4 regions of the Actinomadura citrea genome follow, and region 2 is predicted to be linked to each of the others. Evidence: riboswitches for the same ligand, from Rfam matches in the RefSeq annotation. Region 2 holds a riboswitch; each other region holds the start of a gene.
The links. A riboswitch is a leader RNA that binds a small molecule or an ion and turns the genes downstream of it on or off. The one in region 2 is predicted to bind cyclic di-AMP.

Region 1 (7,326 bases), 2.0 Mb from region 2:
TCCAACGCCAAGTGGTTCTACAACCTCGCCCAGCGAGGCGACCCCATCACGGTGACCGGCAGCGACCGGCAGCTGGAGGCGGAGAACGGCTGGGGGTACTGGCAGGTGAAGTGGCAGAACTGGGTGAAGGGCAGCGCGCTGAAGCGGTCGGTCACGACGGCTGCGCACGTGGACGCGGCGACCCTGTCGGCACAGCGGGGAGCCAAGCCCAAGGCGCCGGAGAAGCAGCGGGCCGAGGGCAACTGAGCGGCGGCTAGCGAAGGGGCGGCGGGGCCTGGACGTGGTGCAGGCGCGCCCAGTCGCGGGCCATGGCGATCCTGTCGGGCCCCGCGGGGTGCGTGAGCCACAGGAGGTACTCCGCGGTGTCGGGGTTCAGGTCGGAGATGTTGCGCACGGACAGCGCGTGCTGCATCGACACGAACGTCGACGGGTCGCGGGTGAGGTCCAGCGCGTGCGCGTCGGCGCGAGCCTCGATGCGGCGGCTCACGAGGTTCTGGACGGGGGCGGCGAGTGTCGTCCCGGCCGTCACGAGCGCGAGGAGGAGCGCTACGGACCTCGGATCGGCCGCCCCGCCGCCGCGGCGCGCGTCCGGTCCCGTCCCGCCGGAGCCGGGCACGCCGGGATCGAGCCCGGCGCGCCGCAGCAGGCGCGGGGACGTCATCAGCAGGTACAGCAGGCACAGGGCCCCGGCCACGCCGAGCGCGCCCACGAGCGTGCCCCACAGCACATCGTCGCGTTTGGCGTGGCCGAGCTCGTGCCCGACGATGGACTCGACCTGGGCGGGCGGCGACTTCAGCAGCGTGTCGTAGAGCACGATGCGGCGCGTGGAGCCGAACCCGGAGACGTAGGCGTTCAGCGACGTCGTCCTGCGGGACGCGTCCGCGACGAGGACGTCCTCGACGGGCACGCCGTCCCGCCGGGCCATCGCCAGCAGGTCGCTGCGCAGCGGCCCGGCGGGCAGCGAGTGGAACCTGTTGAACACCGGCTCCACGGCGAGCGGGTAGACGAACGAGGCGAAGACGACGAGGACGAACCCGCCCACGGCGGCGCCGGTCCACCAGTAGCGCGGGAAGCGGCGGGTGAGGGCGTAGAGCAGCAGCAGGGCGATCGTGTAGATGACCCAGGTGACGGCGAGGGACTTCGCCTGGTCGACGAGCCATGCGGGCCAGCTCTGGGTGGACAGCCCGTACCGGCGCAGCACGGACTCGCTCCAGATGTCGAACGGCAGCCCGGCGACGCGCAGGAGCGTGGTCACGGCGAGGACGGCGAGGATGATGCGCAACGGCCGGCGCCGGAGGCGCTCCGGGGGGTGTGGGGGGTCGTCCCCCCTCGGGAGGGACGGCCGGCGCCGGAGGCGCTTCGGGGGGTGTGGGGGGTCGTCCTCCGTCGAGAGGATCGGCCTGCGTCTGGGCTTGGCGGTGGCCCAGCCGATGAAACGGGCGCCCAGCGGCGTGAAGCCCAGCACCAGGATCAGGGCGAGGCCGACGAGGAGCCCGGTGTAGGCGGGCGGGTTGACGGCCGAGTCGAACGCCCGGGAACGGGCGATCTCGGCGGGGGTGAAGTCCAGCGCGGGGTCGGGTGTCACGCGCCCGCCGGGGACGTGTCCGGGCAGCGGGTTCCACGGCGTGGTCCTGGCGAGGACGGCCGCGACCCCGGCGAAGAGCACGGCGGCGGTGACGGCGGCGGCGATCCGGGGCCGCCGCGCGGGGGCGGCGCCGGGAGCCCCCGCGGCGGCGCCCTCGGCGCGGTCCTCGTCGGTCTCCGCCTCGCTCATGCGAGCTCCTCCTTCACGTAGTCGCGCCAGAGTGCGGTGAAGCGCTCCCGCGTGAGGCCGAGCACGTCGCGCAGGGCCGTGGCCTCCGGGGCGCGCCCCGCGGCCCGGTAGAGCCGAACCAGCGCCGCCTCACCGTACCGGTCGGCGACCATCCGGCAGGCGAGCCAGGCCTCCTGGTAGGCCTGGGAGAGGCGGGGGGAGCCGCCGGCGAAGGCGCCGGCGGCGGGCAGCGCGGACGGCGTGCGCCCGGCGGAGACCTCGCGGCGCAGCTCGCCGGCCGCCGACCGGGTGCTGATCTTGACGTGCCGGTAGCCGACGTAGTCGGCGAAGCCCTCGATCAGCCACAGCGGCGTGCGCCGGTCGCGTGCGCCGCCGGTGGCGACGTGGGTCAGCTCGTGGGCGAGGACGACGTCGCGGCCGAGTTCGTTGAGGCGGCCGAAGGTACCGGGGGAGACGATGACGCGGTCCTCGCCGCGGCCTCCCCCGGCGGCCGGGGCCACGGTGGCGAGCGCGGCGATCTGGCCGAGGCTCTGCCCGGGGCCTGCGAGCGCGGAGGCGAGGGTCGCGTCGGCGGGGACGAGCGCGACGACCCGCTGCGCCCACCCCTTGCCGACCACGGACGTGACGCCCGGGACGGCCGCGTCCAGCCGCCCGGCGATGCCGTCGAGGCCGGCGCCGTCCCCGATGACGAGGCCGGCGCGGCCCCTGACCACCGTCAGGGGGCCGCAGTCCCAGATGTCGGTGTCGTCGGCGAGGCCGCGGGACGTCCCGTCGCCGACGATCGTCCACGTCCCGGCGCGCGGGGCCAGCGTGAGGTAGCGGGTGCGGGCCACGTCGCTCCGGTCGAAGCCGCGCAGCCGGTAGCGCACCTCGACGCGGACGACGGCGGTCCCGCCGTCCACGGCCTCGGTCGTGACGATGCGCTCCCGCCAGCCTTCCAGGGGGAGCTTCCGGAGGTTCCCGTACACGCGGGACTGGGCGTCCTGGAAGGCGGCGGGGGCGTCGCCCACCGTGGCGAGGAACGCCATGCGGTCGCCGTCGCGGACGGCGCGGGCGCGGTTGGTGAGAACGGCGGCGGCCGTGTGCGGGCTGAAGGTCCCGGCGGCCCGGGAGGTGGGGCGCGCGCCGGCGCCCGCCGCCCCGCCGCCGGAGCGCGCGCCCGCCAGGCCGGCGCCGCCGGCGAGGAGGGCGCCGATCCCGCCCGCGCCGAGGGCGAGGACCCTGCGCCGCGTCACGGGGGCGTCCTGCCCGGGGCCTTCCTCCATGGGCGCGATCCTATGCAGGGCGCGGGACGGGGGGCGCCGTCACGACCGGTAGTCCGGGTAGCCGTAGCCGACGACGACGTCTGTGGAACGTTCCCTTACGCGGACGGCGTTGTCGGTGTTGCCCTCGACGGTCTCGATCGTGCCGTCGTCGACCTTCTTGATCACCATGCCGACGTGCTGGATGTCGTCGACGGACTCGCCGCCGTCCCACGCGAAGAAGACGATCGCGCCGGGCCTCGGCTCGGTGCCCCAGCGGCCGTGCTCCTGGAACCAGCGGGCGTGGGCGACCGTCCAGGCGTCGCTGCCGATCTGGTCGGTGAAGCCGATCTGCTCGCCCACCCAGGAGACGAACATGTCGCACCAGTTCGCGTCCCCGTAGCCGTCGAGGGAGCCGCCGTCGCGCGCGAGCGTCTCCTGCGCGCGGGACGTGGCCATGTACCACTCCTGGAACTTGGTCTCGCCGCCGCCGTCCTCCTCGACGCCCACCTGCGAGCGGGCGAGCCCGATGGCCTGCGCGGCGGTGGGCCGCGACTTCGCGGCGGCCTTAGCGGAGGTCGTCGCCTGCGGCCGCGCGGGCCGGTCCTTCTTCTTCGCCGGGGCCTTCGGGCCGGTGGTCTCGGGCTCGTCCTCGGACGAGCGCCGGGACGTGAGCCTGGACGGGTCGCCGTGCGCCGTCAGGCCCGGGGCCAGGTCGGCCGCGGCGGCGGGCCGGGCCGGGGCGGAACCGAACGGCAGGACCGACGCCTGGGCGGTGGCCGCGGCGGTGCCGATCACGGCGGCGCCGACGACCACGCCGCCGGTCGTCCGCCACGTGAGGGACAGGGAGTTCGGCTTGCGGTGCCTGCCGGGGGTCTTCTTGCAGTGCGAGCGTGGCACGGGGGGATCTCCTCGACTTCCATGCCGCCTACCGGGTTAGCTGACGGGTTCGGGCGTGGAAGCCGCCCTACGGCCCGTGAAGGCAGGCCGATTCACCCCAAAAAGGACGCAGTGGGTCCCCGGTTCCACGACGGCCGCGCATGCAGGGCACGGCGGTCCGCGGACTCGGCGGTGACGTGCCCGGGGGCGGGCACGCCGGTTCGGATGGGGAATCTCGGCGGGCGCGGACGCCCGCGGAGTGCAGGGGGTGGGGGCGTGGCCGCGTGGCGGCCACGCCCCAGGTAACGCTGCGGGATTCACTCCTTCTCTTCCAGACGCCTACCGGGTTAGCTGACGGGTTCGGGCGTGGAAGTGGCCCTACGGCGGCTCCCACCGGACTGCGGAGAGAGACGCGCCGATTCACCCCGGGTGCCGGAATGCCCGTTCGGAGACGTTGTCCGAACTCCGGCGGATATGGGTCCCCGGTTCCGCACTGAAGCGGATTCGGCGCTGCCGCTGCGATCCTGGGGGCGAGATGGGGCCCGGCGCGGGACCTGTCTCCCGCGTGCGAACGAGCGGCGCCTGATGTTGTGGGTGGACGGCGGCCCGTCTCCGGGACCGTCCGGGGATCTGCCCCGTGTAGGCCACCGCGGCTGCGCGCTCAGCGCCATGCACGCTGCGAGCGTGCGCACGGTGGACGGGACAGGCCGGTCTGCGTCGAGACCGTGCGGCGCCTTCGGGCGCCGCGGGACGGCACGTGGGGCGTGCCGCCCTGGGGGAGCGGCACGTGGATCGCGCCGCCGTCACGCGGGTGCTGGATGCGCCGCGTGGGGCCGGGGCGCCGGGTGGGCGCCGCGGGGCCGCGGCGTCTGGAGGGCGCCGTGAGTGGTGACAAGGTACCAAAACCCCAAAGGAAGGCAAACCCCCCCAAAACCAACAACGGACCAGGTCAGGCCTGGTCCGTTGTCGATGAGGCTCCGTCACGCCCGCGGGGCGGGGGTGTCGGGGCGGTGCGTCAGGGGCGCCCTGCGCCGTAGTAGTTGCTCAGGTAGTAGCCGGAGGTGATGTCGGCGATCCTGACGACGTCGCCGGTGTGCGGGGCGTGGATCATCTTGCCGCCGCCCACGTAGAGGCCGACGTGGCCGAGGCTGCTGAAGAACACCAGGTCGCCCGGCTGGAGGTTGCTCTTGGCCACCCGCTTGGTCGCGGCGTACTGGGAGTTGGTGGTGCGGGTGATGCCGACGCCCGCGGCGGCCCAGGACTTCATGGTGAGGCCGGAGCAGTCGTAGGAGCCAGGGCCCTCGGCGCCGTAGGAGTAGGGCTTGCCGAGCTGGGCGTAGGCGAAGTCGAGCGCCGCGCGGGCCGGACCGCTGGCCGGCCCGTTGTAGGTGCCGCCGGTGCCGCCGCCGGGGCCGCCCGAGCCCGACGGCGTGTTCGGGCTGAGCCGGCGCACGATCGCCTTCTGCTTCTTCACCTGCTTGTCGAGTTCGAGCTTCTGCTTCTTCAGCTCGTCCTGCTTCGACTTCACCTCGTCGTAGGCGGACTTCGCCTGGGACTGCTCGCGGCGGAGCCGCTGGGCGGTCGCGAGGAACTGGGTGAGCTGGGAGCTGCGCTCCTGCGACAGGTGCGAGAAGACGGCGGCCTGGTCGAGGATCGACTGCGGGTCCTTGCTGCCGACGAAGCCGGTGACGTCGGCCGAGTCACCGTTCTTGTAGGCGGTGGCCGCCATCTGAGCGATCTTGGACCGCTGCTCCTCGAAGCTGGCCTGCTCCTGCTTGCTCGCCTTGGTCGCGGCGTCGAACTTCTTCTTGGCGACCTTGAGCTTCTCGCGGTTCTGGTTGAACTGCTCGACCTTCTGGTCCATCTTCTCGTTGAGCTTGTCGAGCGCCTTCTGGGCCTGCGCCCGGGTCGGCTTGGGCTCGGCGTGCGCCACCACCGGGGAGCAGGTCAGGGAGACCGCCACGGTCAGGCCGGCCACGGCCGCCAGGCGACGGGAGCCGCCTCTGCCCGCAGAGCCTGCCCTGCGGCCAGGCCGCTGCGCCGGTGCCCCGATGTGATCATTGGCCACGGTCGGTTTCGCCCCTCTCGTCCACGACGTCAGCCGCCGACATTAGCGAGGGGCAACAGCTGTCACAACCGATTCATCACTCTTTGATTGACATCTGTGTATATTGTCCACTTTCAGTGACGACATGATCACTTACGGCGAGGCTTGCCTTATCGGAGCCTTATCGGCACCTTAGGAGCGGCCCAGCCTGCGCAGCAGCAGGGAGGACGGGCAGGGACGCGCGCTGGCGCGCCGTGCGGCGTCGGCGACCTCCCGGTCGGACGACACCACGACCACCGACCGGCCGGGGGGCTCGGCCCGCACGAGCTCGCCGATCAGCTCGTCGGCCGTCTGGCCCGGGCGGCTGAACAGCACCCGCACGCCGCGCGGCGCCGCGATGGCGACCGGCGCGTCCAGTTCCGCGCCGTCGAACACGCACGTCACCTCGGCGCGCGTCTGCGCGGCGAGCCCGCCGAGCCCCGAAAGCAGCCGGCTGCGCTGGTCGGCCAGCGGCAGCTCCCCGTACCCGGTCTTGGTGACGTTGTAGCCGTCCACCACCAGGTGCACCTGCGGAAGCGTCAGCAGTCGGTCCAGCAGCTGCGGGTCGCTGTCGGACAGGGCCCGGCCGGGCAGCGCGCGGTGCGCCAGCCGGTCCGGCTCCAGACCGCCCACCGCGTCGGCGGGACGGCCGATGGTGGAGGGCAGGGCCAGTTCCCGGCGGACGCCCTGCGCCGCGTCCACGAGCGCGTCCAGCAGCATCCGCAGCCGCACGTCGTCGACGTTGCGGCCCTCGCGCGCGGCCCGCTTGGCGGTCTCGGCCGCCTCCTCCGCCCGCACGGCCCGGGCGCGCAGCTTGCGGAGCTCCTTCTCCGACGCGGCGGTCGACTCGCGCGCGGCGGCGAGCTCGCGATCGGTCTCCGCCGCGACCGCGTGGGCGCGCTCCTCCGCGGCCCGGAAGCGGGTGCGCGCGTCGTGCAGCTTGCGGCGCAGGTCCGCGACCTCGGCCTTGGTCTCGCGCAGCTCGGTGCGCAGCTTGGCCAGCTCGGCGCCGCGGGCGTCGCGGGTCGCGGCCAGCTCGGCCTTCAGCGCGGCGATGCGGCGCTCGGCCTCCTGCTCCTCCGACGCGGTCGCCGAGCGCGTCAGCTCCTCGCGCGCGGACTCCACCAGCCCGGTCCAGCCCGCGGGGCGCAGCAGGTAGGCCAGCACCGCGACGCGCACCGGGTCGGCCGCGGGCGGCACCTCCCCGCCCTCGACCGCCTCCACCAGGTCGGCCTGCGCCTCCCGGAGCGGCACGGCGACCCGGCGCCGGAACTCCCCGTCCTTCTCCAGCACCGCCGCGATGTGCTGGCCCGCGAGCCTGGCGCGCTTGCGGCGCTCGAACCGCG
Region 2 (7,326 bases):
CCACCGGCGCCGCCGCCTGGTCCTCCTGGCCTGGCTCGTCGGCGTGCTCGCCGTGGCGTTCGCAGGCTTCGGCTACGGTGCCCCGTCCGACAACGACTTCTCCGGCGGAGACTCCGGATCCGCCAAGGCGCAGAAGCTGATCGAGGCGCACTTCCCCGAGCGGCGGGGCGACACCCTGACCCTCGCGGTCAGGGCGGCGAAGGGGATCGACGACCCCGCCGCCCGGCAGCGGATCGAGAAGGTCATCGCCGAGCTGGACGCCTCGCCCGTGACCGGGCCGGTGACCTCGCCGTACCAGGACGGGAGCCTGGTGACGCGGGATCGCCGCATCGCCCGGACGACCATCCCCCTGACCGACGAGGAGGCGAAGAGGTCCGACGTCGAGCCGCTGGTGGCCGCGGTCAAGGACGCCTCCGGCGACGGCGTGACGCTGGGGCTGGGCGGCGAGCGGGCGGAGAAGGCCGAGACGCCCCCGCAGGGCCCGGCCGAGGGCGTGGGCCTCCTGACCGCGGCGGTGATCCTGTTCGTCTCCTTCGGGTCGCTGGTCGCGATGGGCCTGCCGATCGCGACGGCACTGACGGCGATCCTCGGCGGCATCGCCCTGATCAAACTGGTGGGGCACCTCGTCCCCGCGCCGGACTTCACGGTCCTCGTCGCCGCGCTGGTCGGCCTCGGCATCGGCATCGACTACGCGCTGTTCATCGTGACCCGCTACCGGGAGGCCCGGCAGGACGGCGACGACCCCGAGGGCGCCACGGCCAAGGCCATCGCCACCGCCGGACGCGCCGTGCTGTTCGCCGGCACGACCGTGGTGATCGCGCTGCTCGGACTGGTCGTGATGGGGCAGCGGCTGATGACCGGCGTGGCCATCGCCGCGTCGGTGACGGTGCTGGTCACGATGGTCGCCGCGGTGACGCTGCTGCCGGCGCTCCTGGGCTTCACCGGTCGCCGGATCGACTCGCTGCGGCTGCCGCGCCGCGCGTCCCGCCCGCGTTCCCGCGAGCGCCGTGCCCCCGCCGAGCGCTGGGCCGCCGTGGTGCAGCGCAGGCCGCTGGCCGCCGCGGTCCTGGCGGGGACGGGCCTGCTGGTGCTGGCCGCCCCCGTGCTGTCGATGCGGCTGAGCCTGCCCGACGCGAGCGTCCAGCCGCACGACCGGAGCAGCCACACCTCGTACACGATTCTCTCCGAGGGCTTCGGGCCCGGCTACGGCGCGCCCCTGATCTTCGCCGCGCGGGTCGGGTCCGCGGACGCCGATCTGCGTCCCGTCGTCGAGGCGGTCGGCCGGACCGAGGGCATCGCCTCCGTCACACCGCCCCGGATCAGTAAGGACGGGCGGGCGGCCACGTTCATGGCCTTCCCCGAGAGCGGCGCCCAGGACGAGGCGACCGCGGATCTGGTGCACCGGCTGCGCGACGACGTCCTGCCCGGGGCGCCGGGCGGCGGCGGGGTCCAGGTGGGCGGCCCGAACGCCGGCGCGATCGACATCGCCGAGGAGGTCGGCTCCCGTCTGCCCCTGATGATCGCGGTCGTCGTCGCCCTGTCCCTGGCGCTGCTGGTCGCGCTGGTCCGGTCGGTCACGATCGCGCTGCAGGCCGCGGTGATGAACCTGCTGTCGATCGGCGCCGCCTACGGCGTGCTGGTCGCGGTCGTCCAGTGGGGGTGGCTCGGCTCGGCCCTCGGTTTCCCCACCGCCATGCCGATCACCACCTGGGTACCGATGATGATGTTCCCGCTCCTGTTCGGCCTGTCCATGGACTACGAGGTCTTCCTGATCTCGCGGGTCCGGGAGGAGTACGAGCGCACCGGCGACACCCGGACGGCCGTCACCCGCGGCCTGGCGCGCACCGCCAAGGTCATCACCGCCGCGGCCGCCATCATGATCGCCGTCTTCTCGACGTCCCTGCTCGGCCCCGACGTCTCGGTCAAGCAGATCGGGCTCGGGATGGCCGTCGCCGTGTTCGTCGACGCCACCGTCGTCCGGATGGTCCTCGTCCCCGCGGTGATGGAGCTGTGCGGCCGAGCCAACTGGTGGATGCCCGGCCGTCGGGGCCCCGCCCATGCTGGAGAAACCCCGCTCCAGGGGGCCGGTTCGCGGGAGACGTCCGGCACAATGTGGGCGGGACGGAGGTGACCGCGTGTCCGCACTCGGAGGATCGCTCGAACGCTCCATCATGGACGTGCTCTGGGCGGCCCCCCGTCCGCTGCGGGTCCGTGAACTGCTGGCCGAGCTGAACGAGGACGCGGAGAAGGCGCTGGCCTACAACACCGTGCAGACCGTGGCCGAACGCCTGGCGCAGAAGGGCCTCCTCCGGCGCACGCAGGACGGCCCGGCCTTCCGCTACGGCCCGACGCGGCCGCGGGAGGAGTACGCGGTCGAGCTGATGATGGACGCGTTGAGCGAGGCCGCGGACCACGGCGCCATCCTGGCGAGGTTCGCCGAGAGCGTCCCGCCGGAGGACGCCCGGCACCTCCTGGACGCCCTGCGGCGGCGGACCGCCGGCGAGGACGCGTGACCGCGTGATCGTCCTGGTGACCGGCCTGGTCGTTTCGGTGGTCGTGCTGGGGTGCGCGGCGGGGCCCGTTCTGGATCTCCTCAGGCGCTCGGCCGTCGGCCCCGGGACGGCCGTCGCCTGCTGGGCGGCCGCTCTCGCCGGAACGTGCATCGCCGCGGCGGGGATCGCGGCGGCGGCGCTGCTCGCGCCGCCGGGCCCGGGCCACGGATTCCTGTCCCGGCTGCGCGACTGCCTGCCCCACCACGGCCGGATCGCCACCGCCGCCGCGGCCGTCGCGACCGCCGTCCTCGTCGCGGCCTGCGCCGCCGTGCTCGCCCGCGGCCTGCCGAGGCTCGGCCGGGCCGTGCGCCACCGCCGGCGGCACCGGGAGATGCTGCGGCTGGTCGCCCGCGAGGACCGCCGCCATCCGGACGTCCTCGTCCTCGACCACCCCGTGGCCGTGGCGTACTCGCTGCCGTCCCGGCACCGCGCGATCGTGGTCAGCACCGGGGCCCAGCAGGTGCTCAGCGCCGAAGAGCTCGGCGCCGTCCTGGCGCATGAGCGGGCGCACCTGCGCCAGCGCCACCACGTGCTCCTGCTGGCCGTGGACCTGGTCCACGCCATGCTGCCGTGGCTGCCGACCGTCCGGCGCGCGAAGGCGCGGCTGCCGCTGCTGCTGGAGATGGCCGCGGACGACGCCGCGGTCCGCGCCCACGGCACGCAGCCGCTGGTCGGCGCGCTGTGCCGGCTTTCGGCGGCGCCCGCCGTCGCGGGGGCGCTCGGGGCCGCGGGCGCGCCGGCCGCCGGTGCGCTGATGGAGCGGGTGCTGCGGTTGGAGGGCGCCGCTCGGGCGAGGCCGCGGCGCGCCGTCCGGCTCGCGGCGGGTCTCTTCGTGGTGGCGGCGGTGGCCGCGCCGCTCCTGGCCGGGGCCGTGGCGATCGCCGAGCTCGCCGCGACGTGCTGAGGCGGTATGTGGCTTTTGGGGAAATCCTCCGCTTCGGTGGCGAACCGACCGTAAACCTCCTACGCTCCGTAGGAGGTCACGGTCCGACGTCCCCGCCGGGGACGGCCGGCGACCGCGCCGAATCCCGCGGACGGCTCCGTCCGGGGAACCGGGGACCCGATCTTCAGGGGTGAATCCGTCCCACCAGGACGGTAGGGCGACTCCGGCCCGAACCCGTCAGCTGACCCGGTAGGCGGTACAGGAGAGGACACCGCATGCAGCGACGAGCTGCCGGCCCCCGAACGACAGCCCGCCGCAGGATCCGCACCGGCACGGCATGGACGGCCGCCTTCGCGCTGTCCGCCGGGCTCCTCGCGCCCGCGCCCGCCCACGCCGAGCCCAAGCCGACGCGCAAGCAACTGACCGCGCAACAGGAGAAGCTCGCCGACGAGGCCGAGAAGCTCAGCGAGCAGTACAACGGCCTGCGCGAACGCCTCAAGCAGGCCGAGCACGCCGCGAAACTCGCCAAGGGCAGCGCCCTGCGCCAGAAGCAGGCACTGGACGAGGCGCGCGAACGCATGGCGAAGATCGCCGCGGACAGCTACAAGAACGGCCCGGCGGACCCGGCCATCACCTTCGCCTCGTCCTCCGACCCGCAGGCCGTCCTGGACCAGTCGGCCACCCTCAACTACTTCGCCAAGCAGAACGACACCCGCATCACGCAGATGCTCCAGGTGATGCAGGGCGCCGACCGGTCCCGCAAGGCCGCCGAGCAGCGCGCCGCCCAGGTGCGCGCGCTCACCGGCGAGGCGAAGAAGAAGCGCCGGGAACTCCAGGTCAAGCTCAAGAAGGTCGAGAAGCAGCTCGGCACGTTCAAGACCGCCGGCGCGCGGCCCGGCTCCATCCCCAACCTCAGCTCCGGCGGAGCCTCGGCCAAGGCGATGACGGCCGTCCGGGCCGCCCTGGCCCAGCAGGGCGTGCCCTACTCCTGGGGCGGCGGCACCGCGTCCGGCCCGAGCTACGGCACCGCGCAGGGCGCCAACATCAAGGGCTTCGACTGCTCCGGCCTGACCCTGTACGCCTACGCGCAGGTCGGCATCACCCTCGGCCACTACACCGGCAGCCAGTACAACGCCGGGACCCACGTGAGCATGAGCCAGCTGAAGCCCGGCGACCTGGTGTTCTTCCACAGCGACCTGCACCACATGGGCATGTACATCGGCAACGGCAACATGGTCCACGCACCGCAGACCGGCGACGTCGTCAAGATCGCCCCCCTCGCCGGCCGCCCGTTCGCCGGCGGAGTCCGTGTCGCCTGACCCCCGAGATGTCGCCTGACCCCCGAGATGCCGCCTGACCTCCGAGATGCCGCCCGCCCCCGGTGCCCGGCCGCCGATGGCCGATCACCCTTCGCCGCCCTGGGCTCCGGGATGAGAACGCACGTCGGCGGCCGCCCTGGACGGGACGGCGCGAACACCGGACGGCGGGCGGGACGGCTGAGGCGGTCGTTGCGCCGCGACGTCCTCCGGCTTGCGTCCGGCCTGTTCGTGCTTCTCGGTCTGCTGGCGATGCACGGCTTCCAAGCCACGTCGAGCCCGGTCGAGATGAGCGGCGTTCCGCTGCCGTCCATGGCCGCCGGGCACGCGGCCCCCGTCACCGGAGCGGTGACGGGGCACCGCCCGCCCCAGGACGACCGGTCCGGCGACCATCACTCCGACCGCCACTCGGACCATCCCGGCGGCCAGGTCTGCCTGGCCATGCTGACGCTGCTCGCGCTCGTCACGGTTCTTCTCACGCTGTGCCTGCGGAGGACGCCGCCGGTGGCCGTGTCGAGGCTGACACGGATCCGCATCCTGCTGGTCGGACGGCCGCCGCCGAGACCGTCCCTGCACCGATTGAGCGTGCTGAGGCTGTGACAGGTCCAGCGGCGCCCGAGAGCGGGCGCCGCCGCCGACCACCGATCACAGCACTCGACACGGAAGGCTCACCACCATGAAGCGAGCGTTCGCGCTCCTCACCGTCCCGGCCCTGGCGATCGCGCTGGCCGCCTGTGGCGACGGCGACGACGGCGGCTCGACGGGCCACCCGATGCCCTCTCACTCCATGCCCGGCCACTCGGCGTCGCCGGGCGGCGGGCAGGCCGGACCGCACAACGGCCAGGACGTCATGTTCGCGCAGATGATGATCCCGCATCACCGGCAGGCGATCGAGATGGCCGGCCTCGCCGCCACCCGCGCCTCGTCGACGCAGGTGAAGGCCCTGGCCGCCGACATCAAGAAGGCGCAGGCACCGGAGATCCAGCAGCTCGGCGCGTGGCTGAAGAGCTGGGACGCCCCGGTTCCCTCGCCGGGCACGACCGGCATGGGCGGCATGCACCACGGCGGCACGGACGGCATGATGAGCGAGAAGGACATGAAGGAGCTGGGGGCGGCCAAGGGCGAGGCGTTCGACAAGGCGTTCCTGAAGATGATGATCGAGCATCACGAGGGCGCCGTGGCGATGGCCGGGACCGAACGGTCGTCCGGGCAGTTCCCGCCCGCCCAGCAGTTGGCCGGGAACATCGTCTCCTCCCAGACCGCCGAGATCGCCAAGATGCGGACCCTGCTGAAGCGGTGACGATCGCCCGGCGCCGGGCGGGAGCGGCCCTCTTCAGGAGCCGGTTCGGTGTTGGGTGGACGGCGTGGTGACGTCGCGGATGAAGCGTCCTGCCTGGTCCAGGGCTCGGGCCGCCTCTGGGAGGAACGTCCAGAAGAGGTGGAACCCGTGGGTGGCCACCGGGTAGAGCTCCAGGCGCGCGTCCACGTCCTGCTCGCAGGCCTCCTCCGCCAGGCGGCGGGCCTGGCCGACGAGGTGGTCGCCCGTGCCCGCCTGGACCAGCAGGGGCGGCAGGCCCCGCAGGTGGTCCGGGCGGGCCAGCGGGTTCACCAGCGGGTCGTCCAGGGTGTGCCCCGCGAGGTAGTGCTCGACGCACTGGCGCATCACGCGGCCGGTCACCACGGGCTGGGGGCCGGCCGGCTCCTCTTCGAGGACCGTGCAGGCCAGGTCGATCCACGGGCAGAACAGGGCGGCGCCGCCGGGCAGGGGGAGGCGCCGGTCCTTCAGCGCGAGCAGCAGGGACAGGGCCAGGCTCGCCCCCGAGGAGTCGGCGGCGATCACGATCTGCTCGGGCGGTGTCGTTTCGAGCAGCCAGAGGTAGGCGCCCGCCGCGTCGTCGAGGGCCGCCGGGAAGGGGAACTCCGGCGCGAGCCGGTAGTCCGGGACGACCACCTCGCACCCGGCGGCCGCCGCGAGCGCCCCCGCCAGGGGCCGGTACCCGTACGCCGAGCCCATCACGAAGCCGCCCCCGTGCAGGTGGAGGACGCGCGACGGTGAGGCGTCCGGCGGCGTCAGCCGCAGGGCCGGGACGCCGCCCGCCTTCACCGGCCTGACCGCGACCTCCGGCGGCGGCTCGAAGCCGGCGAGCATGGTCTCGTACTCGGAACCCATCTCCCCGAGGTCGCCGCCGAGGCGGTTGCGGTCGGCGATCGGCTGCCACAGCCTGCCAGCGCGGCCGGACGCCTCGCCGCCGATCGAGCGGGTGGTCGCGATCGCGTCGTCCACGCCGGCCAGCAGGGTCCTCGCCCGGTCGAGCAGGGCCTCGCCGGCGAGGGTCAGCTCCACCCGGTGCGTCGAGCGGTTCAGCAGGTCGCAGCCGACCAGGCGTTCCAGGCCCTGGATCTGGCGGCTCAGTGCGGGCTGCGACAGGTACAGGCGCCCGGCGGCGCGGCCGAAGTTCAGCTCCTCGGCGACGGCGACGAACGCGCGCAGATGGCGCAGCTCGATCGCGTCGGGCGCCTGGGGCAGCCTGAGCACGCGCGGTGGGGTGTCGTCCGGCATGCCGCCATTGTCGCC
Region 3 (7,326 bases), 2.8 Mb from region 2:
GGCATCCTGTGGCAGCAACCCGAAGCCGTCGTGGCCGAAGGATGGACCGCCGTCCAGAAAGGCAAACCCGTCTGCGTCCCCGGCCTCGTCAACAAGATCTCCGCCGCCGCCATGAAACCCCTGCCCATCCGCCTGGGCTACCTCGCCGGCAAAACCCTCAACCCCTTCAAGAACAGCTGAACCCCCTTACCTCCCGTACATCGACCACCAGCCCGGCCCGCCGCGAAGCCCGACCACCCCGGAGCCCATCGGGGGCTTCTCAGCCACCCCGAGGAGGAGGGGTTCGAGGCGAGCGGCGGCCTGGCAGCATCGGACGACCGGGGACGAGGCGGACGCCGTCCACTCCACCGCCGGATCCGTGGACCAACACCGGATTTCATGCCCTTGCCTCCCGGCGACCCGCGGTGGATCCAGTGGCAGGCACTATGACTGATCTTCATCCCAGTCGGGCTGGTCGGTGTCGGCGGAGCGCGCGGACGCCGGTGGGGCCGAGGTCGGGCCGGCTGAAGGAGTAGGTGCCGTTCACGTTGATGTGGCGGCGGGCGAACGGTTCCGTGGAGGAGCCCGGCCGCCGCGAAATGACCTTGCGGTGTCGATCGGCTGGGGCGGCCTGTGCTGGTCATCGGGCGCTCGGTTGATCGCGGGTCGCCGAAGGGCGGGCAGGCGGGTGGCGGGACGTGTGAACATCCGGTGGGGCGGAGCGGGCGGAGGCCGGTCTTCCTGGTCCCGTGTGAACCGGTCGAGTGCCGCTGGGGGCGGCCTAGTTCGCTAACGAACGGCTAACTAACGATCAAGAGGCCGGTTCTCCGTGGTGGAGAAACGGCCTCTGAGCTGGTCTTTCTTGTCGGGACGGCGGGATTTGAACCCACGACCCCTTGACCCCCAGTCAAGTGCGCTGCCAAACTGCGCTACGTCCCGGTGCCCGTTTGAGCGGGCGTGATTACTCTAGCGCAGTCTGCGGGGTCGTGCGTACCGAGATACGGGGGCGCTGATCTCTGGTAGGCAGGCCTGATGGTGCGTTTGCGGGCGGTGCTGGCCGGGGTCGTGGGCCTGGGGCTGGTGTGCGGGTGCGGGGACGGCGGAGGGACTCGGTCGGTGAGCGGGAGTCCTGAGCCGACGGGGTCCGAGCCGCGGGCTTCGGCGGCGCCGTCCAAGGCGCCGGTCGTGCGGGTGCCGGCGGGGGTGCGGGCCTCGTACGAGGTGTTCGACCGGGGCTCGGGGCGGGTGGTGGCCGCGCGGGCGACGCGGCGGACGTTCCGGTCGGCCTCGGTGGTGAAGATCCTCATCGCGCTGGACTACATGGATCGGCATGAGGTGTCGGATGCCGACCGCCGGCTGCTGGTGCCGATGCTGCGGTCGAGCGACGACGGGGCGGCCACGGAGTTCTGGCGCCGGGGCGGGCGGGCGCGGATCATCGAGCGGATGGTGCGGAAGGCCGGGTTGGAGGACACCGCGCCGCCGCCCGCGGAGAAGCCCGGGTTCTGGGGTTACACGGCGCTCAGTGCGCGGGACGTCGTGCGGATGTACCGGTATCTGCTGGACGAGGCGCCGGAGGGGCAGCGGGAGTTCGTGCTCGCGCAGTTGCGGAGGTCGACGCCCTGCGGGACGGACGGGTTCGACCAGACGTTCGGGATTCCGCGGGCGGTGGAGCGGCCGTGGGCCGTCAAGCAGGGGTGGTCCGGGTTCGGGGAGACGCCGGCGGAGCCGTGCAGCGTGCGGCCGGCGGCGTGGCGGCCCGACCTGGGGCTCGGACGGCCCGTGCTGCACACGACGGGCGTGGTGGGGGACAAGATCGTGGTGGTGCTGACGCTGCATCCGGCGGGGACGTCGTTCCGGACGGCGGCGGCGCGGATCACTTCGCTGACGCGGCAGGTGGCACGGGTGTGACGTGGGTCACAGGACGTGGAACTGGTCCGTTTTGAGATGGTCACCGGAAGCGGTCGAGTTCGGGCGTGCAGGGAAAACCCGGGCAAAGATCTAGAGTCTTTGCCCGTGGATGGGCGAATAGCCCCTCACTGACGTATGTAGCTTTTTTCTCCCAAGGGCAGGTGACGCCGAACGGGGGACAAGGGTTGGCGGAAGCGGAGGGCACCCAGCCCGGGGTGCACGTTGCGGACCTGGAAGACCTGCGGGGAGCCGCGCACGACCGTGCGGTCATGGCGGAGGCGCGGGTCGTGCTGGCCCGGCGTCTCGGCGTCCCGCCGGGCGAGGCCCTGCAGCACCTGATCTGGCTCGCGCGCGACCTGGACATCGAGATGGCCGAGGCGGCATCGCTGCTGGTCAAGGACGGGGGCGGCGGGCCGGTGGGGGCCGTGCTGGCGGGGCGCCGGGCGCCGCGCGCCGAGGAGGTCCCCACGGAGCGCCAGGCCGTCCTGTCGGAGGCCGAGGACGTGCTGCGCCGGGTGACGGCCGAGGACACCGCGGGGGACGTGGAGATCCTCGCGCGGGTGCCCGACGATCCGGCGGCGACGGCGGTGCTGGAGGGCGCGCTCGACTCCGCGGCCCATCTGGTCCCGGTGCGGGGGCCGGACGGCAACGTGGCCGACTTCCTCTTCGCTGAGCTCAACGGCGTCGCCAAGGACATGTTCGGGCGGGGCCGGGAGGAGCTGACCGGACTGCGGTTGCTGCGGACGGACCCGGGGGCGGTGCTCAGCGGGCTGTTCGACGACTATGTCGGGGTCCTGGAGTCCGGGACGCGGTTGGAACGTCCCTCGATCCAGTACTCGACCGCTCAGCGCGGCCTGTCCCGCTCGTCGCGGATGAGCGTGCGGTGCGTGCGGGTGCCGACGGGCGTCTGCGTGACCTGGCGGTACCACCTGACCGAGGACCGCGTCGCGCGGCGGCTGGAGCGGGTCGAGCGGCTCGCCCTGATCGGGTTCGGGGAGTGGGACCTGGCGACCGGGGAGGCGGACTGGACGCCGCAGATGCTGGCCAACTACGGCCTCTCTCCCGACGAGGTGCCGCCGATGCCGCACGACCTGCCGAAGGTCGTGGCCGACGACGACCTTCCGCTGGTCGAGGAGGCCGTCCAGACGATGTTCTCGCGCCGCGAACCGGTGGAGGCGGAGCACCGCGTGACCGGCCCTGACGGGGCGCCCCGCCATCTGTGGGTGTTCGCCGAGCCCGTGCTCGGCGAGTCCGGGCTGCCCGTCTCGATCAACATCGTCTCGCAGGACATCACCCGGCGGCGCGGGGTGGAGCACGCGCTGGCCGAGACCCGGCGGCAGATGCTGCGCCAGCAGGCGCGGACGGCGCAGGAGCGGCGCGTGGCGGTGACGCTGCGGCGGGCCATCCTGCCGGACGAGGACGAGGTCGAGCAGCTCCCGGGCATGCGCACCTCGATCCGCAGCATGGCGGCGGAGAGCACGGCCCGTATCGGCGGCGACTGGTTCGCGACCCGTGCGCTGCAGGACGGGCGGGCGATGTTCGCCATCGGGGACGCCGCCGGGCACGGGCTGCCGGCGGCGGCGGCGATGGCGCGGACCCGGAACGGCCTGCTGGGCCTCGCCTGCACGGGGGAGCGGGCGGGACGGCTGGTCGGCTGGCTGAACGAGCTGATCGGCGCCATGGACCCGCCCGCGACGGGCACCGCCATCGTCGCCCACTACGACCCGTCCCGGCACCTCCTGGAGTGGACGTGCGCGGGCCATCCGCCGCCGATCCTGGTGCGGGACGGGCGGGCGACCCCGCTGGAGGTGGTCCGCGACCCGATGCTCGGCGCCATGGCCGGCTGGGAGTACACGACGATCACCACCGGGCTGAAGCCGGGCGACATGCTCTTCCTCTACACCGACGGCCTGGTGGAGCGCAGGGACGCGGATCTGGACGAGCGGATCGCCCGCCTGACCCACATCCTGCAGGACTCCTCCACGCGTCCCGACCGGGTGCTGGACGAGGTTCTCGCGCGGATGGAGCACGACCGGGCGGCGGACGACACCACGCTCTTCGCCATCCACGTGGAGTGATCGTCCGAGCCTCGCGGTGACGAACCGCACGCCTGACCAGCGGAGATCGCCGAATGTGACGTGCGCCTCACCCGGAGGGGCGGGCGGGTGGTGGAGACCGGGGGCGGGAGTGCCGGCCGCCCCCCATTCGATCTTCTTTACCTTTTCCCGAAGGCCCGGTAAGTACGGCGGGCAAGGGGCTGAGGGGCGTCTCGACAAAGATCGGGAAGAGGCGGCGCCGTCCCGGTGTTGGGAGTCTCTTGGAAGGGCCTTGAGCAGGCAAGACTTTGCTTTATGCCTGGTTTGCTTTTCTTGAGAAGGTTGGTACCTTCGATCCCGAATCACGCAACGCGTCCCATGCGTTGCCACCGGCCGCACCATGCGCGGCCGAGGATCGCGGAGCGGAATCCGCACGCGATGCGCGCCAGTGACGCGCGCCCCCTCATCAAGATCTGTCAGTGAGAAATCCGTAAACCTGCACCGCTCGCGCGGTGCGAGGCCGAGTCCGTCCGGTCAGTGCGACCGGAACGGAGCCGGGGACCCACGTTTCTGGGGTGAATCGGCGCGCCCGAGAGTCGCGCCGTAGGGCTGCTTCCATGCCCGAATCCGTCAGCTAACCCGGTAGGCGCCATGGAAGACAAGGAGATTCCCTGCATGTCCGGTCTTTTCGATCGACTTTCGCTCAACCGCCTCAGCCCCGAGGACAAGGCCGTCGGCGTCGCCGTAGGCGCGGTCCTGGCGGGCGCGGTCGGGCTCTCTGTGGTCAACCCCCTCGCCGGCGGCCGCGCGGTCGCCGACACCTCCACCCAGACGGCGGTGGTCGCCGAGCAGGGCACCACCGCGCACAAGTCCTCCAAGGCCAAGACGGTGAAGGCCGAGAACGCCGCGGCCGAGGCCCGGCGCGAGGGCTTCAAGGTCCCCCCGCACGCCGTCAAGCCCGCTGAAGTGATCAAGCTCGCGCAGAAGCAGGTCGGCATCCACGAGGGCAAGGGTGGTGAGACCAAGTACCACAAGTGGTACGTCTCGACTCCCCAGGCAAAGGCCACCGCCAAGCGCGACGGCGGCTTCTCGGTCAAGGAGTACAACGGCGCCCAGTGGTGCAACATGTTCGTCTCCTGGCTCGGCGCCCAGACCGGCGTCAAGAACATGGGCTGGGACGCCTACACCGTCCAGCACGCCAGCTGGTTCAAGCAGACCGATCGCTGGGGCCACACCGCCAAGCCCGGCGCCGTGGTGTTCTACGACTGGCAGGACGGCTCGAAGGCCGGCATCGGCGACATCGACCACGTCGGCATCGTCGTCAAGGACAACGGCAACGGCACCATCTCCACCATCGAGGGCAACACCGACAACGCGGTGCAGAAGAAGGTCCGCGACAAGTCGCAGGTCGTCGGCTACGGCTACCCCGACTACGCCCGCTGACGCGACGCCCTACGAGACGGCGCACGTGTGACGAAGGCGCCCGGCCTCCCGCCGGGCGCCTTCTGGCGTTCCGGGTGTTGTGCCCAATGCCTCCGCTGACGGTGGGTAATGCTAAGCGTTGACAGCCTTTGATCCCCCTTGGAGCTCAGTGCGGAGTTCCTGGATAGGTATCCAGCACGCCGGAGTCTGCGGAGGGGGATGCCCATGGCGGTGCGCCCGGATGTCAGCGTGGTGGTGATCGCCTACAACGACGCCCGGAGGCTTCCGCGGGCGGTGGCCTCGGCGCTGGCGCAGTCCCTGGGCGGCGTCGAGACGTTGATCGTCGACGACGCGAGCACCGACGGCACGGGCGAGGCCGCCGACCGGCTCGCCGCAGCCCATCCGGGGCGGGTCCGGGCCGTCCACCTGCCGGTCAACTCCGGCGGCTGCGGCCGCCCCCGCAACACCGGGATCGAGGCGTCCACCGGCCGGTACGTGATGTTCCTCGACAGCGACGATCTGCTGGACCGGCACGCCTGCCTCAACCTCCTCGCCGCCGCCGAGGACACCGGCGCCGACATGGTCTCGGGGCTCTGCGACCGGATCTTCCTCGACCTGCCCGAGGGCGCCAAGGGGCGGATCCGCCCCTGGTACCCGTGGCTCTACCGGCACAGCGTCGTCTACGACTCGCTGAGCGAGAACCCCGATCTCCTCTACGACACCCTCTCGACCAACAAGGCGTACCGGCGCGGCTTCCTGGAGGAGCACGGGCTGCGGTTCGTCGAGCGGCTGCACTACGAGGACCTGCTGTTCACCGCCGAGGCCTACCTGGAGGCGGGACGGACCGCCCTGATCCCGCACCGCGTCTACAACTGGCTGGTCAGGGAGCGGACGCCGGCGCCGTCGATCTCCAACCGGCGCGCCGAGCCGGCCAACTTCGCCGACCGGCTGGAGATCCACCGCCGCATCGACATGCTCTTCGCGCTGCGCGGCGCCTACGACCTGCAGCGGGCCAAGGACGTCAAGTTCGTCAACCACGACCTGGTGCTCTACCTGCGCGAGCTGCGCGACCGCGACCCCGACCACCAGGCGCGCTTCCTCGACCTGGCCGCCGCCTACCTGGCCGAGCTGGACCCGCGGGTCTTCGAGCAGGCCAACCCGCTGCCCGCGATCGCGGCGCACCTGATCCGCGAGGGCGACCACACGGGGGCTCTCGCCGCCGCCGAGTACGACCCCGTGAAACGTCCCGAGCTGCGCGCCCGCCTCGTGGAGCGGGACGGGCGCGTCTACTGGGGGGCCGGGCGCCCGCGCGGCACGCTCGGCCGCCGCGTCCTGGACGTCACGGCCTTCGGCTTCCACGTGCGGCCCCTCCGGGAGCTGCGCCCGGCGAACACCGTCACACGGCTGGAGACGCGCGGCGGCCGCGTGCTCATGGCCGGCTACGTGCTGAACCCGCTGGAGCGGATCCCGCGGGGAGCCGAGCTGTCCGGGACGCTGGAGTTCCGCGACCGGCGCCGCCGCTCGAGGACCGGACGGGTCCGCGCGTCCGTCCGGCACGAGGGCGACCGGCTCACCTGGCGGGCCGAGTTCGACCCCGTCCAGAAGATCCGCCCTTTCGGGTTCGTCGACCCCGTCTGGGACGTCCGGCTGCGCATCCGGGTGGACGGCGAGGAGGTGGTCACCCGGCTCGGTGAGGGCCGCGGTTCGCCGTCGCTCGGCGGCGTCGCGCTGCCCGTCCGGCCGCGGCTGACACGGTTCGCGGGGGACCGGCTCCGCTCGTACGTCACCGAGGGAGGGCACCTGGCGTTCGCCCTGGAGACGGGGAGCCCGTGGGCGCAGCTCACCCGCGCCGTCGCGCGGCGCGCCGCCCTGTCCCGGCCGGCACGGCTGGCCCGGCAGCGGGCCCGGGAGGTGAGCAGGTCGGTGCGCCGGACGCTGACCGGCCGGAACACCAAGATCGTCGTGTTCAACCGGGTGCTGA
Region 4 (7,326 bases), 4.5 Mb from region 2:
GCCCCCAGCCACACAAGCCCGGGAAGGACCACGAAGACCCCGGCGCGGAGCACATCCATGGCGACCAGCACCCTCCACGGATTCAGCCGGTCCACGACCGGCCCCGCGGGCAGTCCGACCAGCAGATAGCCGATCCCGCGCGGGGCGGCCGCCAGACCCGCCGCCAACGGGTCACGGGTCAACTGCAGGACCAGCAGCGGCACAGCGAGCACCGCGCAGCCGTCACCGAGCAAAGACACCGACTGCCCGCCCAGGAACAACCGACGAGCCCGCGATGAGGCTTCCGTCATGTCCTCCAGCCCAGTCAGCGTTGAGCCGTGTCGAGCCGAGCGCCCTGCACCCCGACCCGACGTGGTGGGCCTCGGCGGGGCCGTCTTTAACGTTCGCCAGAGACGGTAATCAGCACCAGCCCGCCGGAGAAGTCACCCTTGATGTTGAAATCGACGCGTGCTCGGTCGACGGCAAGGGAGCCCAGGCTGCGGCCTTGTCGCCATGGCGGTTCGTCATGGTCTTCGGCGTGGTCGGCCTCCTGGCGGACACCGTCTATGAGGGGGCCCGATCGATCACCGGTCCCTTTCTGGGGCCGCTACTGGAGCTGGACGATCACAGACGACGGCACCGCGACAGTCCGCTGACAACGACGTCGCTGCCTGCATTTCTGCCCCGGACGTGACGGACCCCGCTCTCGTCCGAGGACGGGAGCGGGGCCTGTGGTGGGGGGTCGGGGTGGCCAGGAGGGGATCACCTGGACGGGCTTGGTCAGCCGAGGGGCTTCGGGGCGCCCTTCTTGCCCATGCCGTGGCCCCAGGACAGGACCTCGTACTTGACGCCCTTCAGGTGGCCCGCCGAGGTGCCCGTGTCGTACTTGCTGTTCGGCTTCTTGCCGTCCACCAGGTGGCGGAAGGTGTAGGTGTCGAGGTCGAGCATGACGCCGCGGTGCGACGGCTCGCCCGGCCCGCGGTCCCCGACGAAGCCGGTGACGCTGCGCCCCTTGTAGGTGACCTTGACCTTGGTGTGCATGGGCCAGCTCGGGCTGGCGAACAGGCCCTTCTGCATCGGCTTGCCGCCCGCCGGGGCGCCGGTGTCGCCGTTCACGCCCGAGCCGTCGTCCCAGAAGTAGGACGCGGTGGTGCTGCCCGACAGGACGGCGTGGCTCTTCGAAGCGGCCTTGCCGGTGGTGTGGCGGGTGGCCTTCGCGTCGTGCTGCCCGGCCACCTGCTGGCCGGTGACCTTATGGCCGGTGACCTTGTGCCCGGCGGCCTGCTGCCCGGTCACCACCTGGTCGGTGACCTTGTGCCCGGACACCAGCTGGTCGGTGACCTTGTGCCCGGACACCTGCTGCCCGGTCACCAACTGCCCGGTGACCTTGTGCCCGGTGACCTGCTGCCCGGTGACCGTGTGCGCCATCGGCTTGTCCGCCGGGGCCCCATGGGCAGCCTCGACCGCCACGCCCGCGACCAGGATGCCCGCGAGGGCGGTACCGATAAGGGCGGTTCGCTGCTGCATGTTCATCCTTTGCTCGGTGGGCCGGGCGCCGGGCCATGCCTTCGGCGTGATGGACTCGCCGTTCGGGCATGACGGATCCGGCGCACGGCACGTGGGCGTGCTCGCGACGTGGGTGTGATCGCGCGGGTGGAGAGGGGGAGCACCGCTTGACGGTGCGGGCAAGGGGCCGCTCAGCGGCCCCGGCTCACCGGTACTCGGGGTAGCCGTAGCCGGCGACGGTGGAGGTGTCGCGGACCTTCTTCTTCACCGCGTCACCGGTGTTGCCCTCGATGGTGTTGATGGTGCCGTCGTGGTTGTCCTTCACGACGATGCCGACGTGTTCGACACCCTTGATGCCGCCGCCGTTCCAGGCGAAGAAGACCACGGCGCCGGGCTTCGGCGTCTGGCCGAAGCGGCCGGTCTTCTTGAACCACTGGGCGTGGCTGACGGTGTAGGCGTCGGCGCCCATTCCCTTGGTGCCGGTGTGCTGGCCCAGCCAGGACACGAACATGTCGCACCAGGACTGGCCCTTGTAGACGGAGGCGCTCTCGGCACCGATGCGGTGGGCGTTCAGCTCGCCCAGCGACGAGCCGATGTACCAGTTGTTGAACTTGCTGTTGCCCGAGGCGTCCTCGTGGGTGCCGACCTGCGTGCGGGCGAGCTTGATGACGTCCTGCGCGGAGGCGCCGGCCTTGGCGCTCTGGCCGCCGGTCTTGGCGCCGTTGGCGTCGGCCTTGGACACCTCGGCAACGTGCGCGGTGTTCGCGGGCTTGGTGTCCGCCTGGGCGGACGGGGCCAGGGAGGCGAAGCCGAACACACCTGCCATTGAGAGGACGGCTCCGGCGGCCACGCGGGTGCCCATGCGCTTGGTCAGGTCGAAGGTACGAGCGGTCATGAAAAGGTTCTCCTGAGTTCTTCCAGTCCGCCTACCGGGTTAGCTGTCGGGTTCGGGCGTGGAAGTGGCCCTACCGCGACCCCGCGCACGGCGGGGGTGCGGATTCACCCCGGTGTTTCGGTGGGTCCCCGGCTCCGCTCGGCCGTGATCGGCGCTCTGCGGACTCGGCGGCGGACGTGCCTTGATCGGCCGTCCTGATGATCAGGGACTTGATGCGCCCTTCATGATCTGTTCGGGCGCTCCGGACGGGCTTCCCCGTCGGTCACAGAGCCACAACAGGTTCAAGCCGCCCCATATTTCGTCAAGCACGCCCCAACGACCTGACCGACCTGCAAAGACTTCACAAAACCCCCTCAACGCAAGGGCTGCGGTCCAGTCAAGCTGGACCAAGATTTTCGGTGCGACACCCTCAACCGGACCGCTCAACGGTGCCTGAAATTTGCGTACCGCTCAGCTCGTCATCCTTGAGCTATCGGACTGAGCCGACCGGGCCCGAGCGTGGAGGCGGATCCCCCGCCGCCTACGACGATGCCGGAGGCGAGCCGGTGAACAACGCCAGGGTCGGAGGAGCAACGCGGGGTTCTGGACCGAGCACCGTGCACGCCAGGCCACCACCGTGAGCGGCGAGGTCGGCGCTCACGGCCGTCATTCACCTCGTCGTGGGCGCCCCGCCCGGCGTCCGCAGCGACTCCGTACTCCGACCACCGGCTCAGGCGGATCGTCTGATCGCGGGGAGCGTCGTCAACTCCCTGGCCCTGGCCACGGCATCCCTCCGGCGATCGCCATGGCCGCGGCGAACGTGCCGGCCAAGCCGCCCACACCGGCACCAGCCTCACCGGACCGCCGTAATCCGCTCCGTTCCGCCCGCCCTTCAAACTCCGCACCCGCAAGACGCTCGATATCACCCGCCTGCTGACCCGTCCTGTTCTCCTCCCGACCTACTCGGCCGCGATCTGCTCCCGAACGGAGAGCCACGCATGCCAGCAGTCTGCGGGCGGAATGTCGGAGTACCCGCGAGATCGCTCAAGGTCGTCTGCGACGCTGAGCGGGACGGTCATGCATACCGCATCGTCGCGGATGGCGAGCACCTCCGCTTCCGTCAGCGGCTCGCCCTTCTCCTGCTCAGCCGCATGCAGGATCACCACCAGAGCCGGCATGAAGACGGCGCAGAGTGGGTCTTCGTCGTGGGACATCTGTTCTCCAGACTGCTCAGGTCACGTTTCGGGCCCGGAAGGCCGAGGACGCCGAGCGGATGACCGACCGCGTGCGCACCTTTGCCGGATACCGGAAATACCACGGATACGGCATGATCAGCCGCTCCTTCGCGTACGAGCAAGCCCTGCTCCGAGAGGTCGAACGCCTCGTGCACAACATCCGGCGCGAGGTCGAAGACGTCTTCTACCTCAGGTTCGAGGAGTTCTGGGACGTCGTGCTCCATCCACGGCACCCACGCGGCCTCCATCGAGCGAGCCGGGGTGTGGGGCCTGTCACGTCTCGGCGGCCACCAACCTGAACCAGGCGCGCCCCTGGGCACGCGAGTGGAGCGGGTGCGAGCCGTGGTCGCGCAGGCCGGTCAGGTCCTGAGCCAGCATGGCGCGCGCGACATCGGTGTCCACCAGGGCGCCGTGCGAGGACGTTCCGAGGGAGCCCGAGGAGTGGACGGGACGGACGAGGCGGTGGCGGCCGATGGCTTCCGGTCCGGCGACCACGGCGGCGACGGCGACGGCGACGGGGGACGGTCTCGGGCGTCACGCCGGGGGCGCACTCGGCGAGGACGAGCCCGGCCGGGGTCACGTCGACGGCGAGGTCGGTGATGATCCGGTGGACGCAGGACACGCCGGTCAAGGGGAGGGTGCACGTAAAGCGAAATTCACCGTCTTACTGCCAGGCTTTCCACACTCTGAAGTTAAGTGCTCATCCTTCGAGGGGAGGGAGGATCCATGCCCAGCGTGGCAAGTCGCGGGCCATGGACAGGACCGAGTGTTCTACGGACTCGACGAGACCGGTGGGGTCGACGGTGTTCCGTATCGGCCTCGCCTTCAACAGGGAGCCGGTGCCATGAGCACGATCACTACCCATGACGGTACGGAGATCTATTACAAGGATTGGGGCGAGGGCCCGGCCGTGACGTTCTCGCACGGCTGGCCGTTGAGCTCCGACGCATGGGACGGCCAGATGCTGTTCCTCGTCCAGCACGGCTATCGGGTGGTCGCGCACGATCGGCGCGGTCACGGCCGATCCAGCCAGACCTCCACGAGCAATGACATGGACGGCTACGCCGACGATCTCGCCGCGGTGATCGAGGCGCTCGACCTCAGGGATGCCACGCTGGTGGGCCACTCCACCGGCGGCGGGGAGGTCGCGCGCTACATCGGCCGGCACGGCACGAGCCGGGTGGCCAAGGCGGTCCTGATCGCGGCGGTGCCCCCGATCATGGTGAAGACCGAAGCCAACCCCGAAGGCCTCCCGATCGAGGTCTTCGACGACATGCGCGAGGCCCTCTTCAACGACCGTTCGCAGTTCTACCAGGATCTGGCCATCCAGTTCTATGGCGCCAACCGGCCCGGTGCCGGCATCTCCCAGGGAGTGCTGGATCAGTTCTGGCTGTGGAGCATGCAATCGGGTCTCCTCAACGCCTACGAGAGCATCAAGGCCTTTTCCGAGACCGACTTCCACGACGACCTCGCCAAATTCGATGTGCCGACTCTGGTGCTGCACGGCGAGGACGACCAGATCGTCCCGGTCAAGGACTCGGCGATCAAATCCGCCCGGCTGATCAAGGGCGCCAAGGACGTCTACTACCCCGGCGCCCCCCACGGCATCACAGCCACCCACCAAGACCAGCTCAACGCCGAACTGCTGGCCTTCCTCCGAAGCTGACCGGCACACCCGGTTCCGAGCGCTTCCGTCGATCGGCGAGCGGAGGAGGCGACGAGTTGACTTTCACCCGACCGAAGGAGGGTTGGCATGCCGTCAATCTCTGAGCGGGAGTACCGGGAGATCGAGGCGGCCAACGCCTCTCACAACACCCCGGTCGTCCTCATCCACGGGCTCTGGCTGCTGCCGAGCAGCTGGGCCAACTGGGTGGACTTCTTCACGCAGGCGGGCTACGCACCGCTGACCCCGGATTGGCCGGACGATCCGGAAACGGTGGAAGCGGCCAGGGCGAACCCGGGCGTCCTCGCCAAGAAGACCTTGAAGCAGATCGCCGACCACACCACCGAGATCGTCAACGCCCTGGACAGGCGGCCGGTGCTGATCGGGCACTCGACCGGGGGTCTTCTGGCGGAAATGCTGGCGGGCCAGGGCCTCTCGGCGGCCACGGTGGCCATCGACCCCGGGATCTTCCGGGGCGTTCTGCCGCTGCCGGCCTCCGTGCTCAAGGCGGCGGGCCCATTCCTGGTCAACCCGCTGACGCGCGATCGCGCGATCACTCTCACGTTCGACCAGTTCACCTACGGATGGGCGAATGCGCTGGACGACAAGGAGGCGCGGAAGCTCTACGACAACTTCCACGTCGCCGGCTCTGGGCTCGCTCTCATGCAGATGGGCAACGCGAATCTCAATCCGTGGACCGAGGCGAAGGTCGACACGAAGAGCCCCGACCGCGGTCCCCTGCTGTTCATCGACGGCGAAAAGGACCACACGGTGCCCTGGGCGATCGCGAACGCCGCCTACAAACGACAGAAGCGCAACCCTTCCGTCACGGAGATCGTGAAGATGCCGAACCGGGGCCACTCCCTCACCATCGACCACGCCTGGCAAGAGGTCGCCGAGACCGCCCTCGACTTCGTCCAGCGGTCCGTCTGACAACCCACGCAGAAAGGCCGCGGCGGTAGCAGCAGGTACTGGGATCCCTACCGGCTGGGCATCGGCTGACCACGATCACGGTGATCAGGCGCGAGGCCGTTCTTGATGCGATCGCCGAGTGCGATCTGCTGGGGCGCGAGTGACGCCACCCGTCCGACGCCGGCGCCCGGCCAGGGGCGGGGTCCCCAGGCCGGGCGCGTGGGATGAGCCGATTATGGCCTGGCGCCGGGGCGGGTTCGCAGGACGATTCGCGTTGCGGTCAGGGTCGTGGCGGAGGTCAGGGCCACGGCGGCGGCCACTACCGCGGCGAGGATCCAGGGGGAGCCGGCCGGCAGCGCGGAGTCCAGCACGCTCAGGCACAGCGGGACGATGGTCAGGGCGGCCACCAGGAAGCCGAGGGTGATTCCGACGGCGATGACCAGGCCCGCTTCCACCGCCATCATCCGCAGGACCTGGCGGCGGGTGGCACCGATCAGGCGCATCAGGCCGAACTCGCGGCGGCGTTCGGCGGTGGCCAGGGCCTGGGTGTTGACCAAGGACATCACTGCGTAGCCGACGACGACCGCGAGAACGAGCCAGGCCATGGTCGCCTGGGTGCGGTCCTGCTCCTGCTGACCGGCGGCGAGGTCGTCGCGGTCGGTGACACGGAGCCCGGGGTGCCCGATGGCGGTCAGGGCGGCGGCCAGTTCGGTGCGGTTCGCGCCGGGGGCGGTGCTGACGAGGATCCGCGGGACGAGCCCGGCGTCGGTATGCGCGGCGAGGAGCGCCGCCGGGACGAGCGCCGTCTCGTAGCCGCGCCGGGCCCCGACGGTGGCGACGAGCTTCAACCCGGTCCGGGTGCCGTCGCCCAGCCGCATCGCGATCGTGTCGCCGAGCCGGTGGCCGGTGGCATAGCGGGCGGGCAGCGCGACGGTGTCGCCTTGCAGTGCCGTCAGGGTGCCGGTGGCGGCGCGGAAGGCCGTCGTCCGGTCGCTTCCCTGCGGGGTGATGCCCTGGAGCGCGAGTTCGGTGGGCTGCGGGCCCGCCGGCTCTTCGCCGTCGGACGGGGTGAGCGGAGCGGCGGGTTCGATGAAGCCGCGGCCGGGGATCTGCGCGGTCGCGGCGGCGACACCGGGGATCTTCTGGACGGCGTCGAC

Region 1: another riboswitch for cyclic di-AMP. It lies ahead of BJ999_RS14145 (CHAP domain-containing protein); the one in region 2 lies ahead of BJ999_RS04750 (C40 family peptidase).
Region 3: another riboswitch for cyclic di-AMP. It lies ahead of BJ999_RS17750 (CHAP domain-containing protein); the one in region 2 lies ahead of BJ999_RS04750 (C40 family peptidase).
Region 4: another riboswitch for cyclic di-AMP. It lies ahead of BJ999_RS25290 (CHAP domain-containing protein); the one in region 2 lies ahead of BJ999_RS04750 (C40 family peptidase).

What each region holds. Positions count from the first base shown of each region.
Region 1 is NZ_JACCBT010000001.1:2,995,659-3,002,984, forward strand. It holds gene BJ999_RS14130 (L,D-transpeptidase) at 1-246, shown strand, start outside; gene BJ999_RS14135 (M48 family metallopeptidase) at 254-1,774, opposite strand; gene BJ999_RS14140 (gluzincin family metallopeptidase) at 1,771-3,039, opposite strand; gene BJ999_RS14145 (CHAP domain-containing protein) at 3,079-3,915, opposite strand; cyclic di-AMP (ydaO/yuaA leader) riboswitch at 3,925-4,080, opposite strand; cyclic di-AMP (ydaO/yuaA leader) riboswitch at 4,216-4,414, opposite strand; gene BJ999_RS42940 (C40 family peptidase) at 4,910-5,872, opposite strand; gene BJ999_RS14155 (NYN domain-containing protein) at 6,134-7,326, opposite strand, start outside.
Region 2 is NZ_JACCBT010000001.1:961,407-968,732, forward strand. It holds gene BJ999_RS04735 (MMPL family transporter) at 1-2,131, shown strand, start outside; gene BJ999_RS04740 (BlaI/MecI/CopY family transcriptional regulator) at 2,136-2,513, shown strand; gene BJ999_RS04745 (M56 family metallopeptidase) at 2,518-3,456, shown strand; cyclic di-AMP (ydaO/yuaA leader) riboswitch at 3,562-3,707, shown strand; gene BJ999_RS04750 (C40 family peptidase) at 3,711-4,754, shown strand; gene BJ999_RS04755 (DUF6153 family protein) at 4,866-5,351, shown strand; gene BJ999_RS04760 (DUF305 domain-containing protein) at 5,428-6,051, shown strand; gene BJ999_RS04765 (alpha/beta hydrolase fold domain-containing protein) at 6,085-7,311, opposite strand.
Region 3 is NZ_JACCBT010000001.1:3,764,287-3,771,612, forward strand. It holds gene BJ999_RS43605 (SDR family NAD(P)-dependent oxidoreductase) at 1-180, shown strand, start outside; tRNA gene BJ999_RS17735 (tRNA-Pro) at 845-918, opposite strand; gene BJ999_RS17740 (serine hydrolase family protein) at 1,012-1,887, shown strand; gene BJ999_RS17745 (PP2C family protein-serine/threonine phosphatase) at 2,073-3,965, shown strand; cyclic di-AMP (ydaO/yuaA leader) riboswitch at 4,432-4,587, shown strand; gene BJ999_RS17750 (CHAP domain-containing protein) at 4,599-5,366, shown strand; gene BJ999_RS17755 (bifunctional glycosyltransferase/CDP-glycerol:glycerophosphate glycerophosphotransferase) at 5,571-7,326, shown strand, end outside.
Region 4 is NZ_JACCBT010000001.1:5,426,264-5,433,589, forward strand. It holds gene BJ999_RS25275 (MFS transporter) at 1-260, opposite strand, end outside; gene BJ999_RS25280 (hypothetical protein) at 311-673, shown strand; gene BJ999_RS42345 (septal ring lytic transglycosylase RlpA family protein) at 760-1,506, opposite strand; gene BJ999_RS25290 (CHAP domain-containing protein) at 1,691-2,380, opposite strand; cyclic di-AMP (ydaO/yuaA leader) riboswitch at 2,395-2,544, opposite strand; gene BJ999_RS25295 (hypothetical protein) at 3,319-3,573, opposite strand; gene BJ999_RS25300 (hypothetical protein) at 3,633-3,893, shown strand; gene BJ999_RS25305 (hypothetical protein) at 3,868-4,089, opposite strand; gene BJ999_RS25310 (alpha/beta fold hydrolase) at 4,439-5,260, shown strand; gene BJ999_RS25315 (alpha/beta hydrolase) at 5,348-6,190, shown strand; gene BJ999_RS43715 (FtsX-like permease family protein) at 6,403-7,326, opposite strand, start outside.